Regions from separate parts of the Shewanella sp. SM21 genome, predicted to be linked through region 2. Evidence: predicted binding sites of a transcription regulator. Region 2 holds the regulator's gene; the other holds the start of a gene.

Region 1 (15,164 bases), on a different contig from region 2:
AAGATGAATGTTTGTTTTAACATCGTTGCGGTTCCTTTTTCCATGATTATGGCCATAGTGTGACAAGTTTTTCGTAAGATCTAAAGGGGTTTATATGACAGGCTCATTTAAAAGTACTCTGAATTTGTTGAAGTTTTTACATCGGTTAGGTGTATTGATGCTAGTTTGTGGACTTGGGTTTTATATGTTGACGCAATGGAGTCTAGAGATAAGCGGCATGTTATTGATCTCAAGTCTGATTGGTTTAGGGTTGGTCTTAATGTCGCCCTATCCTGTGGTGCTGTTTATACAATGGGCGAAGCGCCAAGATGAGCATTCTAAGTAATTTTGTACTGCCTAATTAAGCTTAAATTTCATTAAATCAAAGCGCCGCCGAATCTGCGGCGGGATTATCGTATAAGCTTGAGTCTATAGCGGGCTTAACTGGCGTGTCTTCAACCTCTGGCTTTGGTGGTTGCATTGAATCGAGTTTACCCCGCGCAAGTTCCATCATGGGCGCGAGTTTGGCGCTGGATTCTGGAGTGAAGAAACTGTAACTCGCATCGAGTTTAAGCTGGTGGTTTTGTTGTTCTAGCTGTTTTTCTACCCGCTTCATAATATGCTGAATATCCCGCTCACCATCGACAAAGGCCAGTACCACAAATTGCGTGGTGTTGTAGTGGGCGGCAACGTCGGCGGTCCGTATCGTATCTTGGATCAACTTGCCTAATAGCCTGTGGTGATTATCTTCGAGGGGGATGGGCGTGTTATCCGGACTCAGTAATTCAAAAAAGATGATGCCTGCATGGGCACCAAAGCGGCGGCCTAAATTGAGCTGTCTTGGCGCCATCATCAAAAAACCATAATGATTGAGCATGCCGGTTTCTTGGTCGCGCATCGAAAGGGATTCAATGCGATGGTTCTGGCACAGCAGAGATAATTCCTGTTGCAGCAATATCTGAAACGGTTCGAGCATAGCGGCATTGGCTAGTGGATCTGCCATATGTGGGTTGAGTACGCACAGGGCGCCAAATTGGCTGCCATCGGGCCAAGCTATTGGGCGCGAGAGAATGTGCTGAATGCCATCAAAATCCCGTGGTAAATCATCCAACATAAAGCTGCCGAGGTTTTGATATAAACCGTCGGGTTGGCTATTTTGTATCTGTTTAAAAAGTTCGAGTTCTGCGGAGTACAAAGTACCTGCGGTAAATTGTGGTGTTTCAGTGATTGCGCTGACAATGATCTCAAATCCTGCGCTGGTCTTTTGGAATATAAAAACCGTGTTAGTGTTGTAATAGCTGTTGATTAGCTCACATTGGTGCATCCAGCGAGTGAGATTCACTTGTTGATTGTCGCTATCAAGTAAACTCAAGTTGGGATTAATGGTTTCGGGCAACATACAAACGCCTAACTAGGGCTAAATATTCATTAAGTTTGGGAAATAAAAGGGGATTTAGCAAATCAAGGCACTAAATAATACCTTGTTCTAGCTGTGTCTATTAATCCAACCGAGTATACTGACGGCCTTAAATTGGGCCTAAAGCCAAGATGATGCCGTGAGAACACTGTGAAGATTAGATTAGCCTTACCCCAAGATGTTGATTTATTAGCGATGCTAGAGAAAAAACATCTCAATGACGAACTAGCTTCCGCCAATATGGGACTGCAAGGGCAAGCTTTTTCCCACAGTGAATTGAGCGAATTAGTGCAGCATCATTGGGTCGTAGTGGCGCAGGTTGAGCAGCAGATCGTCGGTTATGTGATTGCCGGCCGTTGGGGATTTTTCGAACATTGGCCCATTTATCGCACTTTGTTGAATCGTTTGCCGCAACTCGATTGGGATGGACCAAAATTAACTAAGACTAACTCATGCCAATACGGGCCGATTTGGGTGCAGCAAGCCTACCGTGGACAAGGGATTTTTGAGGCATTAGTCAGTGAAATTCGTCGCCAAGTTGCCCCGCATTTTAGCTATATGTTGACCTTTATCGCCGAAGATAATGAACGTTCCTTTGCCGCTCACTCGGGTAAAGCGCACATGCAGGTTGTGGATTTTTTCACCGTTTCGGCAAGAGATTATTATTTAATGGCGGCAAAGACCCAAGCTTAGTTGTTCAACGATAAGAATTAAGGGTTAAATCTCTACTGATATCAATAACGGAGATAAATACATGCGTGTGCAATTTGTTGAGTCATTATTAACGACTTATGCCAAGGTCAATTTATCGGCTTGGGACAGCTTGAGGTTAGTCTTATCAGAATGCGCTCACCATGAGTATGAGGCGAGGGGATTTGAAGTCGAGTTTTTATCTGACTTAGGTGCATTGCAACATTATTGGGTACAAGTGGGAGATATTTGGCTCGATTGTGGCCGAATCAATGCCTATTCGACGGTGATTACGCGACTGACCGATAAGGAACTTAGCCGTGTAAACTCCAAGAGCGCGTTAGAATGCGCTATTTTATCCCAAGAGCAGATTGGTCTACTGTGCATGCAAAACGCCCATTTCGACCATTGCTAAGGGCGCTTATTCTGCCTCAACCACCTTTTTGATCAATACTTCTTCATCAGAAAGATGCGCTGAGGGGTAGTGGTGACTGTGCCTATGATCTCAAACCCTTGTTTTTCATAAAATACAGGGGCTTGAATCGATAAGGTATCCACTTGAGCTACCAAGCAACCCCGTTGTTTCGCCTCTGCTTCAGCAAGCGCCATCAGTTTACGCCCAAGCCCTGTGCCTCTGGTTTGGTCATCAACCCAGACAACATTGATTAAGAAGTTTTTATAGATAGTTCGGCCACCCACACCACCAATCAACTTGCCAGCTTCATCACGTGCAATGACAGTCAAAGGTACTGATTTCTCTGGTCCTAAGAGCCCAGCATTATATTGCCGAACGCCGTCTACCAGCGCATCCACAATCGCGGTATTTTCTTCACTCATAACTTCAAATTTCATGTCAAAAACTCTTTCTTGAATGTGATTACTTTACAAAACGTAAATGTTATGTCTGTTGCATTCAACTTTTGATTGATCTCACTAATGTTAATCATTATCATTCGCGAAATCATTTATAGGTTACATTTGTAAACTAAGTTTACTAAACAGGAGAGGTTTATGTTATTTCGTCAAACTTGCTTGGCAGTTGCCATTACCGCTGTATTTGCGGGTAATTTTGTCCAAGCCGAAGAGGCTCCCGACAGAAAAATGGAAGTTATGGTTGTTACTGCCTCTGGATATGAACAGAAATTGGTTGATGCACCTGCCAGTATTTCTGTTATCACCCAAGAAGATTTGATGATAAAACCTTATACCACTCTCCTAGATGCAGTGCGTGACTTGGAAGGGGTTGATATTGGTGAAACCCGTGATAAAACAGGGCAAGGTACCATCAGTCTACGCGGTATGGGATCTGACTATACCTTAATCCTTGTCGATGGTAAGCGTCAGAATAACCATGGTGATATTTATCCAAACAGTTTTGGTGGCAATCAATTTGGTCATGTACCACCACTTGATGCTATTGATCGAATTGAAGTTATTCGTGGGCCAGCATCAACGTTATACGGTGCAGATGCTCTAGGTGGTGTGGTGAACATCATCACTAAAAAAGTGGGCGACGAATGGTCTGGCTCTATCACTCACAGCCGAACTCATCAAACCAATGATGCCTATGGTGAAGATATCACTACCGATTTCAGCGTGATGGGTCCCCTCATTAAAGGCGTTCTTGGGTTATCGATTCATGGCAGTATTTATGATCGAATGGGGTCTACACCAGAGTATGCACCAGTAGATTATCCCAATGGAGAAGTACGCACTCGTTCACTCGGTTTTGGTGGTGGCGGTAAAACCGTCGATAACGAAAATCATATGTTAGGTGGGAGTTTAAGTTGGACACTAAATGAACATCACAAAATTTGGTTTGATTTAGATTCCTCATCTCAAGATTATGATAATACACCACTGATCAATGATAACGGTGAACGAGAGTATCCGCTTGGTACTGTTGATAATATCGATAGTCTCTGGATTGCCAGTAACTTCTGCAAAGGCGGCGTAGGTTCCCGTGAGGCTGCTTGTCTAGCCAGCGGTGGTGAATGGGCAAGACGATCAAATCCGCGAGCGGGTTACAGCGAGACTCAAAAATTTACCCGTGATGCTTGGGCATTAACCCATGAAGGTGCTTGGGATTTTGGTACAAGCTTTGTGTCACTATCCTATGTAGACACACAAAATAATGGCCGCACACTGCCATTTACCACTGCTGAACGAGTATTACTACTGCAGATGATTGATGGTAAAGGGGATTACACCGGCATGACTGAAGCCGAACGTAAAGCGATTGCTGAATCCACTTTCCTGCCTAGACCTAAACGCGAAATGGCAAGTAATCAATATACGCTTGATATGAAACTCGATATTCCATTTGAAGCTGCAGGAAATCATGTCGCAGTGACGGGTGCGCAGGTGATTCGTGGTGAGTTGAAAGACGGTGTATTTGGTATGGAAGAAGGTACGCCGGGCGCAGTACAAGAACATAATATGTGGTCTGTTTTTGCTGAAGATACATGGAGCATGACTTCTGATTTATCTGTTACTGCGGGTTTACGTCATGATGATCATGAAATATTTGGCAACCAACTCAGTCCACGTCTATACGGCGTTTACACCATTAATAATGAGTGGACTGTAAAGGGTGGGGTGAGCACAGGTTTTAAAACACCTAAAACCACACAATTGTATGATGGTGTCGTTGGCTTTGGTGGCCAAGGAACCTCACCGCAATTTGGTAACCCAGATCTCGAAGCTGAAACCAGTGTGTCCAGCGAAGTCGCCCTGTATTGGTCTCATCCAGATGGCCATAATTTTAACGTCACTATCTTTAAAAATGATTTTGACGATAAGATTGCTTCACAACCCTGTGGTAAAGGTACGAGCATAGAATGTTCCGATGCGGGTGAATATGCTGATTTAGGTTATGCAGTCAGTAGCAAAACAGTCAACATAGATAAAGTTACTATTCAAGGTGCTGAGCTCGCGGGACGTTGGGAAATTCTAGATGCCTTAACGTTAAATGCTAATTATACCTACACAGATAGCGAGCAGAAAAGCGGTGCAGAGCAAGGCCGTCCACTCGGCAACAGTGCCAAGCATATGGCAAACGCGACATTAAAATGGGAGTTGACCGACTCATTTAACGTATTCTTGACCTCAGAATACCGTGCTAAACGTTATCGCTCTTGGGATATCATTAATGATGCTGCACTTTACTATAAGGGTTATAACGTGTTCCATCTTGGTGGTTCTTATCAGGCGAGTGAGTTTGTCACCTTCAACATGCGAGTAAATAACTTGTTTGATAAAGATTTTACTTCATACGATATTGTCTTCACCGAATGTAGTGACACTAGCACCACTTGTGTCTCTGACGACAATGGCCAAAATGGATACACAGCATCTTACGTTGATGATTTTAATAACAAAGATAAGGCCCGTAACTTCTGGGTTGGTATGAATGTACGTTTCTAAACGAATACCCTGTGCATTAGCCATTATTTGATATTCATGGGCGATAGATAAAACTGAGAGTTACCCGTTTGATAAAGGTATCCACTATCAATTAAACAATAGGGTAACTCTCATTACTCATTACTCATTACTCATTACTCAGTGCACCTGCACTGTGCTGGTGAGTCCGCACTATCGAGCCATCAATAAAAAACCATTCCGTGTCAGCAAGGTTCGCTAAGGTTTTGAGTAAATAGGCCTGAATGTCTTTTTAGACTATAAATAAAACCGTCTAAAGACCGTACTCCAATGGCTCAACTCTTTGGGTAAATCTTGCCAAGGGATACCTGTTAGAAGGCGGTAAAGAATGCCTTCGAATGTTTGTCTATGTTCAGGTTTATCATAAACACGGCCTGTGCTTTTCATTAAATGAAATAGTGTTTCCCAGCGTGCATTGGTTAGCATCAGTATTGGCATGCTGTCTAAAAATTATCCTCGAAAGCTCAATAGACCCTAGATGAAGTCAGAAAAATTAAAGGTGCTAGCGTATAAGCCTAAAGAATCAGCCATTGCCCGTTTGGGTAAGTACCAATATAACCAAAGGGGATTCTTCCACAGAGATACCAAGATAGGCGTTCACTCGTAAAGGCTGAAAGTTTAACGTCAGCTAGGAGCAGTGTTGCGAGCGTATTAGCGTCATCGGATGTCAGCGCGCATATTTCTGCAACGGGAATAATTTTCCAAGTGGCGAGGTAAGCTGACTTAGAAATGTCATCGACTTCGCTGTCAGAAATCCAAGCATGCACATCATTTACTACTGCCTTTGTTTTTAACGAATTTGCCAAGTCATGATCAGTTACACACAGGCTTTCATAGTGGATTTCGTAAGGTGTTTCAAAAAAGGCTTCAGGATCGGATTCAAGAAAAGCGGCGATCTCCTCTAATGTGCCGTATGTCTTTGCTGTTTCCTCTGGCAGACCTACGTTGGCTGCCCATGCACAAGATTGAAGTTGCTGTAATAAGATGGCGTTATCGGTCATGGGGTCTGTGCACTCTAATAGTCTATGTATATGCTGCTTTTTATCTTGCCATATTTGTCTTAGCATTATTAATCTAACTAAATGTCAGACATAAAAAAACCGCTGGGTAGCGGTTTTTCATGGGTCTTAAGTGTAAAAATTGAAATGAATTAAGATTATAGACCCGCGTCAGCGCGCAATATTTCGGCTTTATCAGTCGCTTCCCATGGGAATTCGCTGCGACCAAAGTGGCCATAAGCGGCGGTCGCTTGATAAATTGGACGTGCTAAATCTAGCATGGCCGTTAAACCGTATGGGCGCAGTTCAAAGTGTTGACGTACTAACTTGATCAGCACTTCTTCAGATACTTTACCTGTACCGAAGGTCTCGATGCTGATAGAGGTCGGCTCTGCCACACCAATAGCGTAAGACACTTGGATTTCACAGCGATCAGCAAGACCTGCTGCAACGATGTTTTTTGCCACATAACGGGCAGCATATGCCGCGCTACGATCCACTTTTGATGGATCTTTACCAGAGAACGCGCCACCACCATGACGGGCCATGCCGCCGTAGGTGTCAACGATGATCTTACGACCGGTTAAGCCGCAATCACCTACTGGACCACCGATAACAAAACGGCCAGTTGGGTTGATAAAGAACTTAGTATCTTTGTTTAACCATTGAGCCGGTAATACTGGCTTGATGATGGTTTCCATCACGCCTTCAATTAAGTCGGCTTGTGAAACGTCATCTCTGTGCTGAGTCGATAACACGACTGCATCGATACCGACAATTTTGCCATCATCATAGGCAAAAGTGACTTGGCTTTTCGCATCTGGGCGTAACCAAGGTAGCGTGCCATTTTTACGCACTTCAGACTGACGTTTCACTAATGCGTGAGCATAGGTGATAGGTGCAGGCATCAGAATGTCGGTTTCGTTGTTAGCATAGCCAAACATTAACCCTTGATCGCCAGCACCTTGCTCTGCAGGGTCTGCGCGGTCTACACCTTGATTAATGTCGGGTGATTGCTTACCAATGGCGTTTAATACTGCGCACGAGTCTGCATCAAACCCCATATCTGAATGGGTATAACCAATTTCACGCACCGTTTTACGGGTGATTTCTTCAATATCAACCCAGGCAGAGGTAGTTACTTCACCACCTACTAATACCATGCCGGTTTTGACATAAGTTTCACACGCTACGCGTGCTTTTGGATCTTGAGCCAGAATTGCATCTAGCACAGCATCAGAAATCTGATCTGCAATCTTATCGGGATGACCTTCTGAGACCGACTCAGAAGTAAACAAGTGCTTTGCCATAGTAGGAAAATCTCGTCGTTAGCATTCAAACGTGTAGAAGCATCTACATCTAGACGGCTATTTTAGTTTAAATCCGATTGCCGATCACCCCCGATAATAAAAAATCCTCTCAGATTGTGACCTGAAAACGACTACGCTCAGTCATAAATAGGTTATTTTTCTTATATTTCATAGTATTAAGTTTGCTATGTTTTTGAGAAATTTATTTCTCCATTACAAGTGATCCTTGCTATGCCCTCTCAAGTAAACGCGAGCAAAGTGACTGGCTTGTTTCTGCGACTTGTATACCCAAGCGACCTGAATCCTGCATCTTCAGGTTGTTTGGGTATATATTCGGCCATCTTTTGCTGAGTGAATGGTAATTTTAGTTTGCGTCACACTGGCATGTAGGGGAAAATATGCATCCAAATTGCCCGCTAGACCCCACAAACAAGCAGGAGAGAGCATGTCTTCCCGTAAAGTACTCGCAAACGCAATCCGTGCGTTAAGTATGGATGCAGTTCAAAAAGCAAATTCAGGCCATCCCGGCGCCCCAATGGGTATGGCAGATATTGCTGAAGTGCTGTGGAATGATTTCCTTAAGCACAACCCGAACAATCCGAAATGGGTAGATAGAGATCGTTTTATCCTCTCTAACGGTCACGGTTCAATGCTGATTTACTCTTTACTTCACCTGACTGGTTATGAATTACCAATTGAAGAGCTAAAACAGTTCCGTCAATTGCATTCTAAAACACCGGGTCACCCAGAATACGGTTACACACCAGGTGTTGAAACCACAACGGGTCCACTCGGTGCGGGCATCAGCAACGCTGTCGGTATGGCGATTGCTGAGAAAACCTTAGCGGCACAGTTTAACCGTGATGGTCACGATATCGTTGATCACTATACTTACTGCTTCCTCGGCGATGGCTGTTTGATGGAAGGTATTTCCCACGAAGCCTGTTCATTAGCCGGTACTTTAGGTTTAGGTAAACTGGTCGCATTTTGGGATGATAACGGTATTTCTATCGATGGCCATGTTGAAGGCTGGTTTACCGATGATACGCCAAAACGTTTTGAAGCTTACGGCTGGCATGTGATTACCGGTGTTGACGGTCACGATAGCGCGGCAATCCGTGCTGCTATCGAAGCGGCGAAAGCGGTGACTGATAAACCAACAATGATTTGCTGCAAAACCATTATCGGTTTTGGTTCCCCCAACAAATCTGGCAGCCACGATTGTCACGGCGCGCCACTAGGCGATGCAGAAATCGCAGCCGCCCGTGAATTCCTTGGCTGGCCACATGCACCATTTGAAATCCCTGCTGACGTTTATGCGGGTTGGGATGCCAAAGAAGCAGGTGCTGCCCGTGAAGCGGCGTGGAACGAGAAGTTTGCAGCATATCGCGCAGCTCACCCAGAACTGGCTGCTGAATATGAGCGTCGCGTTCTGAAAGGTGAATTACCGGCTGATTTCGAAGAAAAAGCGCAGGCATTCGTGCAAGCATCACAGGACAAAGCCGAAGGCATTGCGAGCCGTAAAGCCTCACAAAATGCTATCGGTGCATTTGGCGCTATGTTGCCTGAACTGTTAGGCGGCTCTGCTGACTTAGCGGGTTCTAACTTGACACTGTGGTCAGGTTCTAAAGGTATTCAAGACGACCCAGCTGGTAACTACATTTACTACGGCGTGCGTGAATTCGGCATGAGTGGCATTATGAACGGTGCTTCGCTGCATGGTGGTTTCATCAATTACGGCGCAACGTTCATGATGTTCATGGAATATGCTCGTAACGCAGTGCGTATGTCGGCACTGATGGGCATTCAAAACATCTTCGTTTATACCCATGACTCTATCGGTCAAGGTGAAGATGGCCCAACGCATCAGCCAGTTGAGCAATTAGCTAACCTGCGTATGACGCCAAATATGGCCGTATGGCGTCCATGTGATGCGGCAGAAACGGCAGTTTCTTGGAAAGCTGCGATTGAGCGCCGTAATGCACCTACGTCACTGATCTTCAGCCGTCAAAACCTGAAAGCTCAAGCGCGTACCGCTGAGCAATTAGCTAATGTGGCTAAAGGTGCTTATGTACTGCAAGACTGTGCGGGTACACCAGAACTGATCCTGATCGCAACTGGTAGCGAAGTACAATTGGCAATGGATGCAGCCGCTGCACTGACTGAGCAAGGCAAACACGTTCGCGTAGTCTCTATGCCATCGACAACTGAGTTCGATAAGCAAGATGCTGCTTATAAAGAATCTGTATTACCACGTGCTGTGACTAAACGTGTGGCTATTGAAGCGGCGCATACCGATTTCTGGTACAAGTATGTCGGTTTTGAAGGCACAGTTGTGGGCATGACCACATTTGGTGAGTCTGCACCGGGTAACGTGCTATTGAATCACTTCGGTTTCACCGTTGAAAATGTGCTGAATGCTGCAAAATCATTGGGCTAATGGCTCAAGGGATTAGATTCAATACAAAAGGTTAAACTTTTTAAGTGTTAATCTGTATAATGCGGCCTGCAATCGTTTGCAGGCCGTTTTTGTATTAAGAGGAAATTGAGACCTCAATGATCCGAGTCGCTATCAATGGTTATGGCCGTATCGGCCGCTCTATTCTCCGAGCTTTATATGAGTCTGGAAAACGGCAGCAAATGCAGATTGTCGCGATTAATGAATTAGCTAAACCTGAAGCCATTATTCATCTGACCCAGTACGACACCACCCACGGTCGGTTTGCGCACAAAGTGAAGCTTGTTGATGATCATATGCTGATTGGCGACGATGCGATAAAAATTCTCCACGAGCCCGATCCGGCAAAACTCCCTTGGCACGAGATGGACATAGATATTGTCTATGAAGCCACAGGCGTATTAGTCGATCGTCAAAGCTGCGAAGCCCATATTCACGCCGGCGCTAAACAAGTGCTGATAAGTCATCCATCCTCAGCTGATGTCGATGGCACGATTGTCTATGGGGTGAACCACGATTTACTCCGCGCCGAACACACTGTGGTGTCCAACGCTTCTTGCACCACTAACTGTATCGTGCCTGTGATCGATGTGCTCGATCGCCACTTTGGCGTTAAAAGCGGTGCCATTACCACTATCCATTCGGCGATGAACGATCAGCAAGTGATTGATGCTTACCATGATGATTTGCGTCGAACCCGTGCTGCTGGTCAATCGATTATCCCTGTCGACACTAAACTTGCCCGCGGCATTGAGCGGATCTTGCCGCACATGAAAAATAAGTTTGAAGCGATTTCGGTGCGCGTGCCCACCATCAACGTGACCGCCATCGATTTGTCCGTGACCTTAGAAAAAACCGTCGATATTGCCACAGTCAATCAGGTGCTGGAATCTGCCGCCAATGGGCGATTTAACGGCATCTTAGGCTATACTGATGAGCCCTTAGTCTCATGTGATTTCAACCATGATCCGCGCTCCAGTATTGTCGATGGTACCCAGACCCGCGTGAGCGCCGGTCAGTTGGTGAAGTTACTCCTGTGGTGCGATAACGAGTGGGGTTTTGCCAATCGTATGTTAGATACGAGTTTGGCGATGATCGCGGCCAAGCGAGGCTGATAAAAGTAGATTATTCACTTGTGGGTCACTGAATTTATGCCAATTCGACGGGATGTCGAGCGCCGAGCGGCAGTCAATTCATACCGGCTATAGTGTGAAACAGTTTGTTTTTTGATTATAAAAGGAAGCGTTACCATGGCAATTATCAATATGTCAGATCTGGATCTACAAGGTAAGCGCGTGCTTATCCGCGAAGATCTTAATGTCCCTGTCAGCAATGGCGTCGTCACCAGTGATGCACGTCTGCGCGCCTCTCTACCGACTATCGAGTTGGCCCTTGAAAAAGGTGCGGCTGTGATGGTGATGTCGCATTTAGGTCGTCCGACCGAAGGCGAATACAATGCTGAATATTCTATGCAACCTGTGGTCGATTATTTGGCAAAAACCCTGTCTTGTCCTGTGCGTTTAGCGACCGACTATTTAGATGGCGTTGACGTTGCCGTGGGTGAAGTGGTTGTGTTCGAAAACGTGCGTTTCAACGTGGGTGAAGGTAAGAACAACGAAGCCTTATCGAAAAAAATGGCGGCGCTGTGTGATGTCTATGTGATGGACGCCTTCGGTACTGCACATCGTGCCCAAGCATCGACTCATGGCGTGGGCATGTTTGCCCCAATCGCCTGTGCCGGTCCATTACTGGCACAAGAATTAGATGCCTTAGGCAAGGCATTAGATAACCCTGCGCGTCCAATGGTGGCGATTGTCGGTGGCTCTAAAGTGTCGACTAAGCTGACCGTGCTAGAAAGTCTTTCAGGCATAGTTGATCAGTTAGTGGTTGGCGGCGGTATTGCCAATACTTTCATTGCAGCGGCGGGCTACAATGTCGGTAAATCGCTGTATGAAGCGGATTTGATCGACGAAGCTAAGCGTTTAGTGGCTAATGCTAAGAGCCGTGGCGCCGATATTCCTGTGCCGACTGATGTGGTCGTTGCGGGCGAGTTTAGCCCAACAGCAGCGGCAACGTTAAAATCGGTTAGCGAAGTCGCTGATGGCGAAATGATTTTCGATATTGGTCCAGATAGTGCTGAAGCACTGGCTAAAATCATCGAATCTGCTGGTACTATCGTGTGGAACGGCCCTGTGGGCGTGTTCGAATTCGACCAATTCGGTGAAGGTACTAAGCGTATTGCCCAAGCGATTGCTGATTCAAAAGCGTTCTCTATCGCAGGCGGTGGTGACACTTTAGCTGCGGTTGATAAGTACGGTATTGCCGATAAAGTGTCTTACATTTCGACTGGCGGCGGTGCTTTCCTCGAGTTTCTCGAAGGTAAAGAATTACCGGCTGTGGCTATGTTAGAAAAGCGCGGCGCTTAATATTAAGTTTTAAAAAACGCGGCGCATAAGACGCCGCGATAAGCTCTGATAACATCAAAGCTTTGATAAAAGTAAAAAATTATAAAAAAACCGCCCGTATTCATCTAAGGTACTTAATTTAAGTTGTTTATTTAAGGTACAGAGTTGAATGCGGGTATAAAAATCCATCCAAACGATAGCGACCTCGGTGATAGATATCACCCTATTATTGGAGTTAAAAAATGGCGTTAATTTCCCTACGACAACTACTTGATCACGCAGCAGAACATGGATACGGTGTGCCTGCGTTTAACGTTAACAACTTAGAGCAGATGCGTGCCATCATGCAGGCCGCTGAAGCAACAGACAGCCCTGTGATAGTGCAAGCTTCTGCTGGCGCACGTAAATACGCTCGCCCACAGTTCTTAAAATATTTGATGGCAGCAGCTCTTGAGCAGTATCCAGATATTCCAGTGTGTATTCACCAAGACCACGGTACCGATCCTGATATTTGTCAGCGTTCTATCCAATTAGGCATGTCATCAGTCATGATGGACGGCTCTTTGATGGCTGACGGCAAAACGCCTGCATCGTACGAGTACAACGTTGATGTTACCCGTCGTACAGTGGCATTTGCCCATGCGTGTGGTGTGTCAGTTGAAGGTGAAATCGGCTGTTTAGGCAGCTTAGAAACTGGCCAAGCTGGCGAAGAAGATGGTGTTGGTGCATCAGGTATTTTAAGTCACGATCAAATGTTGACTAGCCCTGAAGAAGCGGCGCGTTTCGTTGCCGATACCCATGTTGATGCACTCGCGATTGCTATCGGTACTAGCCATGGTGCATATAAGTTCAGTCGTAAACCGACGGGCGATGTACTGCGTATCGACCGCATCAAAGAAATTCATGCGCGTATTCCTAATACTCACTTAGTGATGCACGGTTCATCTTCTGTGCCACAAGAGTGGCTAAAGATCATCAATCAATATGGTGGTCAGATCCCAGAAACCTACGGCGTACCATTAGAAGAAATCGTAGAAGGTATCAAACACGGTGTACGTAAAGTCAACATTGATACCGACTTACGTTTAGCATCAACGGGTGCCGTTCGTAAATTCTTAGCTGAACACCCAAGTGAATTTGATCCACGTAAATTCCTGAAAGCATCAATGGAAGCCATGGCCGATATCTGTACGGTTCGCTATGAAGCTTTCGGCTGTGCAGGTCAAGCATCTAAGATTAAGCCATTGTCTTTACAAGCAATGTATAAAGCGTACCAGTCTGGCGCGTTAGATCCTAAGATCAATATGTAAGCGTTATTGCTGAGATAAAAACCCGCTAAAGCGGGTTTTTTATACTTAAAATAGCTGCAATTTTCATTTTTTAATCGTAAATGTTAATATCGCGCAGATTTTCAGGGGAAAATACTAACCCTTATTAATATGTGCTTATTCAGCATCGCTGGGACGAACAGATATTTATAGGGATTGGATTTAACGGAACAGGAACGGATAAACATGAAGAAAGTACTGACCGCAGCACTATTAATGACTGCACCTTTTATGGCGACAGCTGGGGCCGATTTTGTAAAAGGCGATGAGACATTCGCAGGTGAAGCTGAGCTTGGTGCAACCTTAACCACAGGTAACACTGAAACCTCATCATTCAAAGGGCGTTTAAATCTTAAGCATGAGCTTGGCGATTGGGAGAATCAGTACTTACTCGAAGGTTTATATAAAGAGGATACAGGTTCTGTTACCGCGAAACGCTATTTAGCGGGTGCACAAGGTAACTACAAGATGACAGATCGTAGCTACTTGTTTGCTAACGGTAATTATGAAGTTGATCCGTTCACCGGTTATGATTACACGCTATCTGGCGCAGCGGGTTATGGTTATAGATTCTATGATACTAGTAAGACCTTTTTAGATGTCGAAGTCGGTCCAGGTTATATCTATCAGCGTCTTGATACAGAGCAAGCACTTATCGAAGGCCATGACACCAATGACAGCGTCGTTGCGCACGGTGTGATCAACTTTGAAACCGAAATCACTGACACCTCTAAATTCCAACAACGTTTCGTTGCAGATTACGGTGATAAGCTCGATGCCCGCTCTGAAACTTCGTTAACGGCGAATATTATCGGCGCATTAGCAATGAAGTTTGCCATTATTGTGCGCTACAACAGCGAGCCGTTGGATAATAAGAAAAGTACAGATACAGAAACCAATATGACCTTGTTATATTCCTTCTAATGCAGTGACGCTGATTAGAAACTAAAAAGCACCTTTGAGGTGCTTTTTTATTGGCTCTTTTTAGACTAAGTTAAATGTTTCTTTATTAGTTATCGCTGTAGTTATACAAAAATTAATGTTTTAAACGCCTTTGGTTATAGGGTAATGCATAGAAAGTTGCGTTTTATCAACATTTACTATGCCGAAGCTATGGTAATTTTCGACTAATTTC
Region 2 (15,164 bases):
GAACTCAATTATTGGAGGCGGATTTCAGCGAGGCATCCAATTACGATATCGACATTTTTAACAATAAAATCAAAGGCGCTAAGTTTAGCCGCGATGAAGCGATTCGGCTGCTCAACTGCCTCGATATAGAATTAATGGATTAAGGATTGTGGTAGGTTTTTACTCAGCTTTTTCACTCAGCATAGTGATGATCATCCCACGAGTGTTATCGCAATTTACTGAAATATCTGTTTGTTTTTGAAGCCGCCATTTGTCCCATCTGGCGGCTTTTTCTGTCCGTTTTTTAAGACCTATTGATCTTATTCACGTATTTCAAGGTCAGTCTTAGGTTTTAGTTGCGATAGATCACACCGAGCTTCCCCATGTGGTTTACCACAATATCCGCCTACCTCTTTCGGGATAACAATCTCTGTGGATGAGCAGTGTATTCAGCGGATGCTGGTATTTTGAAGATATGGCGGCGCTGTTTTTACGCTTTTATAACTAAAAAAGTAATCAAATCAGTGAGCAAATCTCTGCTCGATGGCGCCATAAATGGCGACTGACGGGTGGGATGAGCGTGATGGAGGTAACCATGATTGAGCTTAATAGGCGAACCTTTTTAAAGGGAGCAGGAGCGAGCAGCGCCACGTGTGCGCTGGCCAGTCTGCTGCCGGGCAGCTTAGCGGCATTAGAGAATAAGCAGCTAAAGGGCATGGGCAAAGACATTGCCAGTATTTGTGAAATGTGTTCGACTCGCTGCCCGATTTCGGCGCGGGTGATTGAAGGCAAAAACGTCTTCATTAGTGGCAATAAGGCCGCTAAATCCTTTGGCGGTAAAGTGTGTGCCCGTGGCGGCGCAGGCCATAGTTTATTGTACGATCCACAGCGTATCGTTAAACCGTTAAAGCGGGTCGGTGAGCGCGGCGAAGGCAAATGGGCTGAGATCAGTTGGGATGAGGCTTATAAATTAATCGCTGAAAACCTCAATAAAATCAAAAAAGAACATGGCCCAGAAGCCGTGGCATTCTCGTCAAAATCTGGCTCACAAGAAAAGCATTTGTTTCACCTTGCGACCGCCTTTGGTAGTCCAAATACCTTTACCCACGCGTCGACTTGCCCAGGTGGTTATGAAATTGCCGCTAAGGCTATTTTTGGCACTAAGGTCAAACGTGATTTAAGTAATTCTAAATACATCATTAACTTCGGCCATAACCTGTACGAAGGCATCAATATGTCCGAAACCCGCGGCATGATGGCGGCGCAAATGGATAAAGGTGCCAAGCTGGTGGTGTTCGAGCCAAGATTCTCCATTGTGGCCGACAAGGCCGATGAATGGTATGCCATTCGCCCCGGTACCGACGTGGCCGTCGCCTTGGCGTTATGCCATGTATTGATTGAAGATAATCTTTACGACAAGGCATTTGTCGCGCGTTATGTGGAAGGTTTCGAAGCCTTTGCCGCCGAAGTGAAAGCCTATACCCCTGAATGGGCTGAAACCATCTCCGATGTGCCTGCCAAAGACATCCGTCGTATCGCCCACGAATATGCCGCTAAAGCACCCCATGCTGTGGTCGATTTTGGTCACAGAGCCACCTTTACCACCGAAGAGTTTGAGATGCGCCGCGCCCTTTACGCCGCTAACGTCTTGATTGGTAACATCGAGCGTAAGGGCGGGATTTATATCGGCCAGAAACCCGGTGATTACAACAAGCTTGCCGGTGAAGCGGTTGCGCCCGTATTGGCAAAACCTGGCGTGAAAGACATGCCAAAACCAGCAGCGAAACGTATCGATCAGGTGGAAGAACAGTACGCCATGATGTGGACATCGGGCGGCGTTTACCAAACTATTCTCGATGCCACCTTAAGCGCTGTTCCTTACCAGTTACACGGCTGGGTGATGTCACGCACTAACCCAATGCAAACCATGACAGACAGAGCGCGCGTTGTTGAAGCGATGAAAAAGCTCGACTTTATCGCCGTGTGTGATGTGTATATCAGCGAAACCGCCGCCTATGCGGACGTGATTTTACCTGAGTCAACTTATCTTGAACGTGATGAAGAAATTGCTGATAAGTCAGGTAAAAATCCGGCCTATTATGTGCGCCAACGGGTCGTTGAAACCTTAGGTGATACTAAGCCTTCTTGGCAGATCTTTAAGGATGTGGGTGTGGCTATGGGCCTTGGCGAGTTCTATCCATGGGAAAACATGGAAACCCTGCAAATGCTGCAGGTGAACCGCGACACTGACCTGCTGCGCCGGATCAAAGACGAAGGTTTTGTGAGCTTCGGTAAGCCAATTATGTTGTGCGAGCCTAAGATGGTTGCCGAGTTTATTAAGGCATACCCCAATGCGCGACCTGCCGATGAAGACGGCACTTACGCCAGCGCACTGACCTTTAAAACCCCGAGTGGCAAGATTGAACTCACTTCCGCGAAAGTCGAAGCCATGGCACCGGGCCGTGGGGTGATCAAGTTCCGCGAAGTGAATCTTAAAAAAGCAGATGAGCTGTACTTTATCCAAGGCAAAGTGGCGGTGCACACCAATGGCGCCACCCACAATGTGCCTATGCTCGCTAACCTGATGTCGGATAACGCTGTGTGGGTTCACCCCGTTACTGCGGGCAAGTTAGGGATCAGCAATGGCGACCCAATCCGCCTAACCAGCAGTGTTGGCACAGAAGAAGGCCATGCCTTAGTCACGCCGGGTATTCGCCAAGATACTGTGTTTGCTTACATGGGCTTTGGTTCTAAAAACAAAGAGTTGGTCAGAGCAACGGGCAAAGGTATCCACTGCGGTAACTTACTGCCGCACGTTACTGCTCCTGTGTGTGGCATGACAGTGCACACCACGGGCGTCACGCTGGCAAAGCGCTAATCGGAGGCTTAAATGAATAAACGATATGTAATGGTGCACGACGAGAATAAGTGCATCGGCTGCCAAGCTTGTAACGTGGCGTGTCGCAGTGAAAATGGCGTACCCGAAGGCGTAACTCGTCTGCAAGTGCGTGTGGAAGGCCCCTTTGGTGAGATGCCCAATCTGCATTTCAAATATCACAGGGTATCTTGCCAGCAATGTGAAGATGCACCCTGCGTTAAAGTGTGCCCAACAGGCGCGGCCTATGTGGGTGAAGATGGCATTATCTCTATCCATACCGAGAAGTGTGTCGGTTGTATGTACTGTGTGGCAGCGTGCCCTTATAAAGTGCGCTTTATGAACCCAGAAACCAAGGCCGCGGATAAGTGTAACTTCTGTAAAGACAGTCGTTTAGCACGGGGCGAAGAGCCAGCGTGTGTGACTGTGTGTCCAACCGATGCCTTAGTGTTTGGTGATGCCAATGATCCAAGCAGTGAAGTGGCCATCATGCTCAACACTAAAATCACTTACCAAGATAAAACCCATTTGGGTACTAAACCTAGGGTATATCGCGTTCCTACCAAAAGAGGGGGGATTTGATTATGAACAATACTTGGGGCGACATGGCGCAATATGATCCTGTCACTTGGCACTGGGTCATCGCCGTTTACCTGTTTATGGCGGGGTTATCCGCGGGCAGTTTACTGATTGGCATTGGTTTGCGCTGGGCGAATAAGGAACTCAGCGCGGGAGCTGAAAGCAGCATTCTTAAGGCGGCAGCCATTATTGGGCCTGTAGCAATTAGCTTAGGTCTAGCTTGCTTAGTGTTTGACTTAACCAAACCATTCCACTTCTGGTTGATCTTAATTCACTATAACTTCCAGTCTGTGATGGCAATCGGGGTACTGGCGCTGCTGGCGTATTCTCCCTTAGCTTTTGCGTACGCCATTATTGTGCTGCGGGATGACTTACCAAAATGGGGGTTGGGTTTCCTAACACCTATCGCTAAGTTACTTATGCCATTTCGAAAGCTGATTGAAGTATTGTTGTTTGTCCTCGCCATTGGCGTAGGGGCTTACACTGGCTTCTTAATTTCGGCGATGAATGCTTATCCTATGCTCAACACTGCGGTACTGCCTGCGCTGTTTTTAGTGTCAGGTCTATCGGCGGGCGCTGCGGCAAATGCGGTACTGGCTTTGCTGATGTTTAAGACTGACAGCCACGACAAAACTTTAGTGAAGATGCACGGTTTAGAATTGCCTGTGATGGCGATTGAAATTCTGTTCCTGTTCATGTTGTTCTGCGCCTTGTACTTCAAGGGCGGCGCGGCGGCTGCGGCCTTAGCATCGTTAACGTCTGGGCTATGGGCAAGCGTGTTCTGGATAGGTGTTGTCGGAATTGGCTTTGGTATTCCATTGCTGTTTATGCTGTTACCCGCCGCGACTCGCCACACTAAGGGGGCGATGATCATGGTGGCTTGTGCGAGCTTAACGGGCGTACTCGCCTTAAGACACTTTATTGTGTACGCAGGGCAAAGCTATTTAAGCTGAGTGTAAGCTGGCTTTACATATTGATAGATAAAGAAAAAGCACTGGCAATGTCAGTGCTTTTTTATTGTTTGAATCGTGAGAAGGTTTGCCAGTATAAGCAGGACGCTTATTGGGGTAATAACTCGATAACCGACTTCACCGTTAGCACTAAAGCGCTGATACTGCACAGGACTAATGTCGCCATCTTTGTCTTCTCTTTATCGACACGGCCCACTAATCGTCCTGCGACTAAGTAACCTAAAATCACAGAGGGGAGCAGCATCAACGACAGCCACAGATGTTTTAATTCTAATAAGCCAGTGATCGCTAAAATGATCAATGCAATCATGGAGCTAAAAATGAAGAAGGCCGACAGGGCTGCGCGAAACTGCGAGGCATCTTTGCCTGCCAACAAAATCGCCATCGGCGGGCCACCAATCGCGGCGATATTGCCGAAGATCCCTGAAACCACGCCTGCACCGAAGAGGGTTTTCTTATTCACTGGCAGGCTGAATTTATACAGGCTGAGGATCACTGCGACAGTCACAATGGCGGCGATGGATAAACCGAGTATAGGTTGAGGCGCAAACAGCAATAAACTCGCGCCGATAAAACCGCCGGGCACGCGACCTATGAGCGCATATTGCAAGCCATTGAATTCTAAGTGACCGCGTTCACGCACTAAGGTCAGCAGGGCGATGGAGAAACCCATAGCAATAACAGGCGCAGGTACAAGTTGTGGATCGACGATATACAGCAAAGGACTGGCGACAACCGCAAGCCCAAACCCAATCAGACTTTGGGTTAATGCGCCCAGAAACACGACCAGCGAGGCTAAGGCGAGTGTCTGTGGATCTATCATAGAAAACATAGGATTTCCTATATCCCAAACCAACTCAAGATGGTGAAATTTAAAGTTTGAAGTCGCTTGGGTATAAACAAAAAGGGATCGTTAACGATCCCTATTGATGAGCACTGTGATATGACTTGGAAAGCGACGAGTCGCTATTCCATGTCTTCCCACTCGATTCCCATTTGATCCATCAACAACTTGGCTTCGGCGGGAATGCTGTCTGGGTTATCTTTTGACAGATCGTCATCGTTGGGCAATGGCTGGCCAGTGTAGGCGTGCAAAAATGCCTCACACAACAGCTCGCTGTTGGTGGCGTGACGCAAATTATTGACCTGACGACGAGTACGTTCGTCCGTGAGGACCTTAAGCACTTTGAGCGGAATAGACACAGTAATTTTTTTTACTTGTTCATTCTTCTTGCCATGTTCAGCATAGGGGCTGATGTATTCCCCATTCCATTCAGTCATTGACTCACCTGTTATAACGCTAAATTCGGGGCAGATTTTAAACCCTTACAAAGAACAGTCAAATTATTGCTACTATTTCTTTGTGATTGCAAACAGATTTCTTTATGTTCAGACGTCTAAACGTCTTCACGCCTATTGACGATGGCGTTGGGCTTAGGTACATTTAGACGTCCAGACATCTCTATCAGTCTATCGAATTTAGGAGTCCACCCATGGCAGAGCGTCAATTAGCCACACTGGCAGTGCGTCAGGGTATCGAAAGCGATACTCAATATGGCGCAGTTGTGCCACCGATTTATTTGTCGACTAATTACGCCTTCGATGGTCATAAAAATCCCCGCGAATTCGATTACAGTCGTTCAGGCAACCCAACTCGCTGCATTTTAGGTGAAGCATTAGCCCAATTAGAAAAGGGCGCCACTGGCATAGTGACGTGCACTGGCATGGCGGCCATCACCTTAGTGACCACTTTGCTCGGCCCTGATGACCTATTAGTTGTGCCCCATGATTGCTATGGTGGTTCCTACCGTTTATTTACCAACTTGGCGAAGAAAGGCCAGTTTAAGCTCATTGTGGTCGACCAAACCGACAGCCAAGCGTTAGCCGCCGCTATTGCGCAGAATCCCAAGATGGTGTGGCTCGAAACCCCATCGAACCCGTTATTGCGTGTGGTAGATATCGAAGCCATTGCTAAGGCGAGCCATGGGGTCGGCGCGCTGGTGGTGGTCGATAACACTTTTTTATCGCCAATATTGCAACAACCCCTATTGTTAGGCGCGGATATCGTTATCCACTCCACCACTAAATATATCAATGGTCACAGCGATGTGGTCGGCGGCGCTGTGGTCGCCAAAGACGCGCAAATCGGCGAAAGCTTACATTGGTGGTCGAACACTCTAGGCTTAACGGGCTCAGCCTTCGACAGTTATCTGACCCTGCGTGGCCTGCGTACCTTAGCGGTGCGTATTCGCGAGCATCAAGCCAATGCCCAGCGTATTATTGAGGTATTAACCCAAAGCCCTGTGGTGAGCAAAGTCTATTACCCCGGTCTTGCGGATCACCCTGGTCACGCCATTGCGGCCAAGCAACAACAGGGCTTTGGCGCTATGCTGAGCTTTGAGCTCAAAGGCGGCGAGGCCGAAGTGGTGGCCTTTTTAGGTGCACTCAGCTTATTTAGCGTGGCGGAAAGTTTAGGTGGCGTTGAAAGTTTAGTGGCAGTGCCCGCCACTATGACCCACAGAGCCATGGAGCCGCAGGCGCGTTTCGAGGCTGGTATTAAGGACACCCTATTGCGTCTATCGGTGGGTATTGAAGATGCCGCCGATTTAGTTGCAGATATTCAAGCAGGATTAGCCGCCGTTGCGGCTTGTCAGTAGAGGAATAATAGATGGCACGTTGTCACTTACATAAATTTGGTGGCTCCAGTTTAGCGGATGCCGATTGTTATCGTCGAGTCGCCCATATCCTGTTAACCCACGGTCATAGTGATGATCTCGTGGTGGTCTCTGCGGCGGGTAAGAGCACGAATTTCCTGTATAAATTATTAGCGCTGCGTGATGCGGGTCAGCTATGGCAAGAAGAATTACAAGTGCTGATCAGTTACCAACAGGGGTTGATTGAGCAGTTGTTGTCGAATGAACAAGCCCGCGATCTGCGTGAGCGTTTGGCCACTGATAAAGCGCAACTGATCAGCTTGTTGTCCTTAGATGAGCGCAACGAATACCAAATTAACCATGTGGTGAGCTTTGGCGAACGTTGGTCGGCACGTTTAATGGCGGCGCTGCTGCGCGAATCTGGCGTGGCGGCAAGCCATGTGGATGCCTGTTCAATTTTAGTGGCCGATGAAGCCGCTGTGCCACAAATTCGGGTACAAGAATCCCGCGCTAAAGTACAAGCCCTATTAGCCGCGCATCCCAATGAACGCTTAGTGATCACAGGTTTTATCTGCGCTAACGAGCGTGGCGATACCTTGTTACTTGGCCGTAATGGTTCAGATTTTAGCGCTAGCCTGATTGCTAGTCTCGCCGATATCGAGCGCGTGACCATTTGGACCGATGTGGAAGGGGTGTTCAACGCCGATCCTAATAAAATCAACGATGCCAAGTTACTGAAAAGCATGTCACTTGCCGAAGCCGATCGCCTAGCGCGTTTAGGCTCGCCAGTATTACATTCGCGCACTCTGCAGCCTTTGTTTAATACCGAAGTGAGTTTAGCGGTACGCTCAAGTTATGCATCCCACACCGACTTTACCTTAATCGCACCCCACAGTTCGTCGGCGAGCGCGCCTGTGGTGACTAACCTCAATGCAGTTGTCCTGTTCGGCTTTAAACTCACAGGGGAGTTAACTCGTTTATTAGATTTATTGATTGCCGCGGGTTTAACGCCATTGGCCCATTGGACCTCTGCCCATCAAAGGGTTGAACTTGCCTATACCGCTGAGAATCAAAAACAAGTTCAAAGATTACTCGATGCTGAGGCAGAAGCATTAGGGATCAGCGAGCAGCAGATCAACACAGATTTTGGTTTAGTCGCATTAGTAAGTGCCGACGCCGAACATTATCGCCGCAGCTTCGCGCGTTTACTGAGCCGTGATGCTAAACCTTTGTTCAGTGGCGATTTAAGTTTAGTGACGTTAGTGCCCCAGTCACAGGTGAATCTGTTAACCCAAAAAGTTCACCGTCGCTGCGCTGGCCCGCGTAAACGCATTGGCGTCCTGCTGCTCGGTGTGGGTAATATCGGTGAGGCTTGGATCGATCTGTTTAAGTCGGTTTCACCCTCACTAGACCATGAACTCGAAGCCAGTGTTGAGTTAGTCGGTTTAGTCAGTTCGAGTAAAGCCTTGATTAAATCCACTGGGATTAATCTTGCCGCGTGGCAAACAGAGTTTAATACTGAAGCAACGCCTTGGCAGTATGAACATTTATTCGAGCAATTAGAGCAAGTTAATTGCGATGAGCTGGTGGCCTTAGATATCAGTGCCAGCGCCAGTTTGACGCTGCAATATCCAGAACTGTTCGAGCGTGGCATCCATGTGGTGAGCGCGAATAAACTTGCGGGCTCGGGTCCACTGCCTTTCTATCGAGAGTTAAAGCAGCAACTGGGTAATCGTCGTTTGTTTTGGCGCTATAACGCCAGCTGTGGCGCTGGTTTACCTATCCAACATGCGCTAAATGATCTGCGTAACAGCGGTGATAGCGTTGAAGCGGTGGGCGGGATTTTCTCCGGCACCTTGTGTTGGTTGTTTGAGAAATACGATACTAGTAAGCCATTTTCAGAATTAGTGATTGAAGCCAGAGGCTTAGGTATTACTGAACCCGATCCTCGCGACGATCTCTCCGGCCGCGATATGCAGCGTAAACTGCTTATCTTAGCCCGTGAGATTGGCCTTGAAATCGAGCTTGAAGATATTGAACTGCGTTCACTCGTGCCAGCCGCTTTGGCGGATATTCCCTTAGATCAATTTCTCACCCGCATTGCCGAGTTAGATGCCGATCTGCTGCAACAGTATGGTGCGGCGGCGGAGCAAAATAAGGTGCTCAGATATGTGGCATCCTTAGACAACAGCGGCCCAGAGCTCAAGGCCGAGGTGGGTTTGCAGTGGATTGATACCCATCACCCTTACGCCAACTTAACCCCTGGTGATAATGTGTTTGTGATCCGCAGTGTCTTCTACCAAGGTAATCCGCTGATCATCCGTGGACCGGGCGCTGGACGCGAAGTGACCGCGGCGGCAGTGCAGTCGGATCTGACTCAGATCTGTCGCGATCTGCTGCAGGAATAACGCAATATCAAGCCTCTTAAAGGACTCATTCGAGTCCTTTTTTATTGGCTAGAATAAATCTATCGAATTAACCGAGATTAAATGCGGTTTAGGGACATTTTTGGGCTTGACTTACATCTCAGTTTCTCTAGTATATGGACATATAGACGTCCAAACGTCCATTTGAACTAATTCATACTAGCAAAGAGTAGCGCCAAGGGCGGTTGAGGAAATACACATGGCTTTTCATCACGCACAACATTCACAATCGCTGAACCAGAGCTTGTCTGAGCTTAATGGCGATATTAATGTTTCTTTTGAGTTTTTCCCGCCATCGACCCCCGAAATGGAACAGATACTGTGGAACTCTATCCGTCGTTTAGAGCCGCTGAATCCTAAGTTTGTGTCTGTGACTTACGGTGCTAACTCTGGTGTTCGCGACCGCACCCATGGCGTGATTGAACGTATCCAACAGGAAACCGACCTCGTTGCCGCGCCGCACTTAACCTTAGTGGATGCCAGCGATGAAGAGTTATTAGAACTGGCTAAGCATTACTGGAAGTCGGGCATTCGTGACATAGTGGCACTGCGGGGTGATTTACCTGCGGGCAGCCCAAAGCCAACCCGTTTTGCGGTCGATTTAGTGCGTTTACTGCGCTCTGTGGCTGACTTTGATATTTCAGTTGCGGCCTATCCAGAAGTGCATCCCGATGCGAGTAATGCACAGGCGGATTTGATCAACCTCAAGCGCAAGATTGATGCGGGCGCCAGCCGTGCTATTACCCAATTTTTCTTCGATGTGGAATCTTACCTGCGTTTTCGTGATCGCTGCGTTGCCGCCGGTATCGACGTTGAAATTGTGCCGGGCATTTTACCTGTGACTAACTTTACCCAGCTAAAACGTTTCGCGGGCATGACCAATGTGTCGTTACCGAATTGGTTACATAAGCAATTCGACGGCCTAGAAAACGATGCGGGTACACGCCAATTGGTGGGGGCAAACGTGGCCATCGACATGGTGAAAGTGCTGTCCCGCGAAGGCGTGAAGGATTTCCATTTTTACACCTTAAATCGCGCCGAATTGACCTACGCGATTTGCCACACTTTAGGCGTGCGTCCTAAATAAAACCTTATAAAATAAGCTAATAAAAACGCCGCAGAGAATGCGGCGTTTTGTTTTGTTTAAATTCTAAATTGAGCTAATAAAGTTGTTAAACGGGCTGCGAGTTGGGCAAGTTCATCGCCAGCGCGTGCAGTTTGTACCGCACTATCTGTCGCATTGGTCGCAATATCATTGATGTTATTAACATTTTTATTAATTTCTGCCGAAACCGCACATTGCTCATTTGCAGCGCTGGCGATCTGGATATTCATCTGGCTAATGGTGGAAACCGCATGGGTAATGGCTTCGAGTGCTTCACCCGCTTGGTGAACTTGGGATACACAGCTTTGGGTGGTGCGGGTGCTGGTTTCCATCGCATTGACTGTAGACTTAGCTTTATGCTGAAGCGCTTCGATCATCTGCTGAATTTCCGTCGTAGATGCTTGAGTGCGGCTCGCCAGAGTGCGTACTTCATCGGCAACGACCGCAAATCCTCGACCTTGTTCTCCCGCCCTTGCGGCTTCAATTGCCGCATTGAGTGCGAGTAAATTAGTTTGGTCGGCAATATTACGGATAACCACAAGTACAGAATCGATTTCAGCGGTATTACGCTCTAATTCATTGATTTCACTCGCTGCTGTGGCTATTTCCTCGGCCAGTATGGCGATAGTGCTTACCACTTTTTGTACAACCAATTTGCCTTGTTCGGTTGAGTCATTGGCATGATTGGCGGCATCGGCCGCATCGGTAGCGTTATGGGCAACTTCTTGTACTGTTGCGGCCATTTCATTCATTGCGGTGGCAACTTGCTCAGTTTCGAGGTGCTGACGACTCGCCATCTTCTGGGTTTCCCGCGTAATGCTCGACATTTCTTCAGCAGAGGTGGCGAGCAGGCTTGTTGAGTCGGCTACGTGAGAAACTGTGTTGTGGATTTTTTCTACAAAGCGGTTGAATGCCATTGATAATTCAGCAATTTCATCCTTACCTTTTATCGCGATTCTGCGGGTTAAATCGCCTTCACCTTCAGCGATATCATTCATGGCTTGGGTGGTTTCAGCGATAGGGCGAGTAATCCCTTTGGCAATAAACCAAGCAATGGCAGTTCCAATGACCAGAGCCACTAAACCGATAAGGATCAACTTAAGGCGAATATCCGCTATCGCTTGTTCTGAATGGGTTCTATCTATCGCAATATCGAGTACGCCAAACACGTTTCCTGAGTAATCTTTTATGGCGTGGCGATACAGGGCGTAGGTTTTGTTATTTAAGGAAATAGTGCGTATGACTTCATGGCCTTGCATGACGTTATTGAGTTCATCTGTCGCTTGGGTATCAGGCGTGAATGTAGCGCCAAATAACTTGTACCCTGAACCATCTGGCAAGATGAGGGCAATTTCTGCTTGATAGGCTTGTTTAAAATTATCAAAAAAGGGTTGACCGAAGGACATGCCAAACTCAACTGAGCCAGTGTGTTGTCCGTTGTAAGTCATTGGAACTAAACCACGAATACCTAATCCTTCCACTCCATATTCCAAGCCATAAAGAGGGCGCTTTTGGCTATTTGTTTCAACTATGGTCTTGCGTATGCTGGTGAGATCATCGCCAAATTTTTCGGGACGATGCAAGCGTAGAAAAGAAGTGGCAGGTGGCCTATGAAATTGGAATTGCTGAACCGCAAAATCGCGCTTTAGTTGAGTAAATATAGGTAAGGTACGGGCGGTGAGTTCATCACGTTCACCTGTTGCAAAGGTGCTTTGAACTTCTGGCGTGAGTGAGATGATGGTTGCCATTGCTTCGGCTAATTTGCCCGATGAGGCTATCTCGGCAACAGCGGTTTCATAGATCTTATGGAGTTCTCTTTGCTCGGATTCTGCAACTTGGCGACTGAATTCAGAGAGAACGAGCGGCATGATAAAGCTCATTACTGTTAACAGTAATAGACAGATCCCAATAACGATCCTCGTACTAATTTTTAGATTTATCAAAACAGCCTCCAATTCATGTGCAAATCAACTCAATTTATCCGTTTGATATTATAGAGATACAACTTGATAAGATTTGAGAGGGCGCGAACCTTTTTAAGTTATTTATTCCCTCTTACGCTCGTTTCGTGCCCTTGGACACAGATCTATTTGTGACCTAAATATTTACTTAGCCTGCTAACTAAGTATAATGATTAGCACGCTAACTAAGTGGGTGAGCAAGATGCAAAAAGAATTAGAGCGACTAAAAGAGTTATCACTGGCGGAGCATTTAGGTCGTCTGCATCGACTGTGGCGTACCGTGGCCGATGTTGAGCTAGCACCTTTAGGATTAACTCATCCCCGTTGGACTGCCCTATGGAAACTGTTGCGTTTAGGCGACAGTGTTAGCCAAAAAGTGTTGGCCGATGCCTTAGAAATTGAATTGGCTTCGCTAATGCGCACCTTAGGGCAATTAGAAGAGCAAGGTCTAGTCGAGCGTCATTGTTGTGACAAAGATAAGCGAGCAAGAATTGTGAGCCTGACGCCAGCGGGATTAGATGTTTTAAAGCAAATGGAAGCGCGGATTATTCAAGTGCGCCGTGAGTTATTAGGCGGGATCAGTGCCGAAGAGTTGAGCGAATTTGAACGCATTATTAGCCTGATCAGCGACAACGCCAGCGCCAAATTAACCAAGGTTACAGACACCCTTTTGTGAGAAAGAAGATGACACCGGATCAACAGTTTGCCCGTTTAGTAAAATTTGCCATGTTTGGCTTTGTGATGGTTTTTGGCTATTTCATGCTGGCCGACACTATGATGCCATTGACGCCTCAAGCCATGGCGACCCGTGTAGTGACTAAAGTGACACCGCAGATCAGCGGTAAAATCCAGACCATAGCCGTGACCAATAACCAAACGGTTGCCAAGGGCGATTTGTTGTTCCAAGTTGATCCCGCACCCTATGAGTTAGCGGTATCGCAAGCTAAATTGGCCTTAGAGCAAGCCCGTCAAGATAATGCTGAGTTAGATGCCTCGCTACTGGCCGCTAAGGCCGAGGTCAATGCCAATAAAACCACCTCACAACAAAAACGCAGCGAGGCTAAACGTCTCGATGCCTTGTATGCCACCCATGGCGTATCGCAGCAGCAAAAGGAGCTAGCCGATAGCGATGCCGCAGCTGCTGAAGCCAATTTGCTTGCCGCCAATGCGCGTTTAGAAAAACTCAAAGTGAGTCGTGGCAGTTATGGCGAAGAGAATCTTAAAGTGCGTCAGGCGCAAAACCATTTAGCTCAAGCCGAGCTTAATCTGTCTTATACCCAAATACGTGCTGATCAAGATGGGATAGTGACTAACCTGCAGTTAGAAGTCGGTAGTTTTGCGACCGTGGGGCAACCTCTGTTAGCCGTGGTATCGGATAAAGTGGATATTATTGCTGATTTTCGTGAAAAGAGTCTGCGTGGAGTCAATGCTTCTTCGACCGCTTTGATCGCGTTCGATGGCGAACCTGGGCGTTTATATTGGGCGACGGTGAGCAGTGTCGATGCGGGCGTGAGTGCTGGGCAATTCGATGCCAATGGCCGTTTAGCCGCGCCGCAGGAATCGGACCGTTGGGTACGTGATGCCCAAAGATTGAGATTACATCTAGTGTTAGATGGTATGGCAATGAACAGCTTACCTGCGGGTGCGCGCGCGACCGTGCAACTGCTGCCCGAGAATAGCCTGTTTAGCTTGCTCGCTAAGGTGCAGATTAAAGCAATCAGCCTGCTGCACTATATTTACTAGCCTATTTACTAGCCTATTTACTAGCCTATTTACTAGCCTATTTACTAGAATGTTTACTAGCGTATTTACCAGCATATTTATCGGCATATCCATTAGTACTTATCTGTGTTGACGAGCACAAGTGACTCGCGGTGGTTTGTATTTGCCACTAGTCGCTTGAGTGAAAGCTTCAAAGCAACATAAGTGTGAACGCAGCATAAGCCAGCTAAACATCCTCATTTAATGTATCGATAGAACAAGGCGACGAGCATGTTACTACGCCATAGCCCATTGACGGCCAACGATTTACGCCAGTGTTTACGGATTGCGACTGGCGCGACCTTAGGTTTTACCCTGTGTAAAATTTTTGGTTGGAGCAATGGAGTCTTCTTCACTGTGACACCTATGCTACTACTCGGATTAGTGCCAGTGATGAATGGTCATGCTATGCGCCAATTATTAGCTTCATCTGCCATGGCTGGGTTAGAGGTTGGGTTACTCGGCGGTTTCTTTGGCAGCCATCCCGGTATGATGACTCCCATCGTTTTCCTATTATTTTTATACCGCTTTGCGGCCATGTCCCGCGGCAGTTTGTTTCTCTTTGGTGCCAACGGTGTGCTGAGTCTCAGTATCATGCTGCACTTTGCCAGCTATCCAGGGGTTGACTTAAACGACTTAGTTTTCAGTAACTTTTGGGCGACAGCACTTTCAGTTGTTATCGCCTACGCTATGACGGCACTCTGGCCCGATGTTGAACCAAGAGCGGCTTACAAACCTGGGCCTAAGGCGCCGCATCGAATGCGCCACGAAGCCTTGCTCGGCGCGACCATAGCGACGGCATCGTTTCTGGTGTTCCAAATATTTGATCTGCGGGATTCGATGTCGGCTCAAG

What was found. The regulator MetJ, encoded in region 2, represses methionine synthesis genes. The targets are predictions, from matches to a motif close to TAGACGTCTAGACGTCTA.
Region 1: metK (methionine adenosyltransferase) is a predicted target of MetJ. The motif match lies at 7,881-7,898, and genes of this name have one in related genera.

What each region holds. Positions count from the first base shown of each region.
Region 1 is NZ_JAKKRL010000010.1:95,979-111,142, reverse strand. Features, by position in the region: gene L5L94_RS14895 (META domain-containing protein) at 1-23, opposite strand, end outside; gene L5L94_RS14890 (hypothetical protein) at 95-325, shown strand; gene L5L94_RS14885 (GGDEF domain-containing protein) at 362-1,378, opposite strand; gene L5L94_RS14880 (GNAT family N-acetyltransferase) at 1,547-2,089, shown strand; gene L5L94_RS14875 (hypothetical protein) at 2,151-2,501, shown strand; gene L5L94_RS14870 (GNAT family N-acetyltransferase) at 2,534-2,938, opposite strand; gene L5L94_RS14865 (TonB-dependent receptor domain-containing protein) at 3,098-5,512, shown strand; partial or broken gene L5L94_RS14860 (transposase) at 5,643-5,968, opposite strand; gene L5L94_RS14855 (hypothetical protein) at 6,046-6,531, opposite strand; gene metK (methionine adenosyltransferase) at 6,687-7,838, opposite strand; gene tkt (transketolase) at 8,284-10,278, shown strand; gene epd (erythrose-4-phosphate dehydrogenase) at 10,395-11,411, shown strand; gene L5L94_RS14835 (phosphoglycerate kinase) at 11,547-12,722, shown strand; gene fba (class II fructose-bisphosphate aldolase) at 12,944-14,011, shown strand; gene L5L94_RS14825 (YdiY family protein) at 14,216-14,953, shown strand.
Region 2 is NZ_JAKKRL010000016.1:84,784-99,947, reverse strand. Features, by position in the region: gene L5L94_RS18775 (pentapeptide repeat-containing protein) at 1-143, shown strand, start outside; gene phsA (thiosulfate reductase PhsA) at 575-2,857, shown strand; gene L5L94_RS18765 (4Fe-4S dicluster domain-containing protein) at 2,870-3,436, shown strand; gene nrfD (NrfD/PsrC family molybdoenzyme membrane anchor subunit) at 3,439-4,386, shown strand; gene L5L94_RS18755 (sulfite exporter TauE/SafE family protein) at 4,493-5,236, opposite strand; gene metJ (met regulon transcriptional regulator MetJ) at 5,371-5,685, opposite strand; gene metB (cystathionine gamma-synthase) at 5,898-7,061, shown strand; gene L5L94_RS18740 (bifunctional aspartate kinase/homoserine dehydrogenase II) at 7,073-9,466, shown strand; gene metF (methylenetetrahydrofolate reductase) at 9,684-10,571, shown strand; gene L5L94_RS18730 (methyl-accepting chemotaxis protein) at 10,628-12,529, opposite strand; gene slyA (transcriptional regulator SlyA) at 12,753-13,226, shown strand; gene L5L94_RS18720 (HlyD family secretion protein) at 13,235-14,293, shown strand; gene L5L94_RS18715 (DUF2955 domain-containing protein) at 14,543-15,164, shown strand, end outside.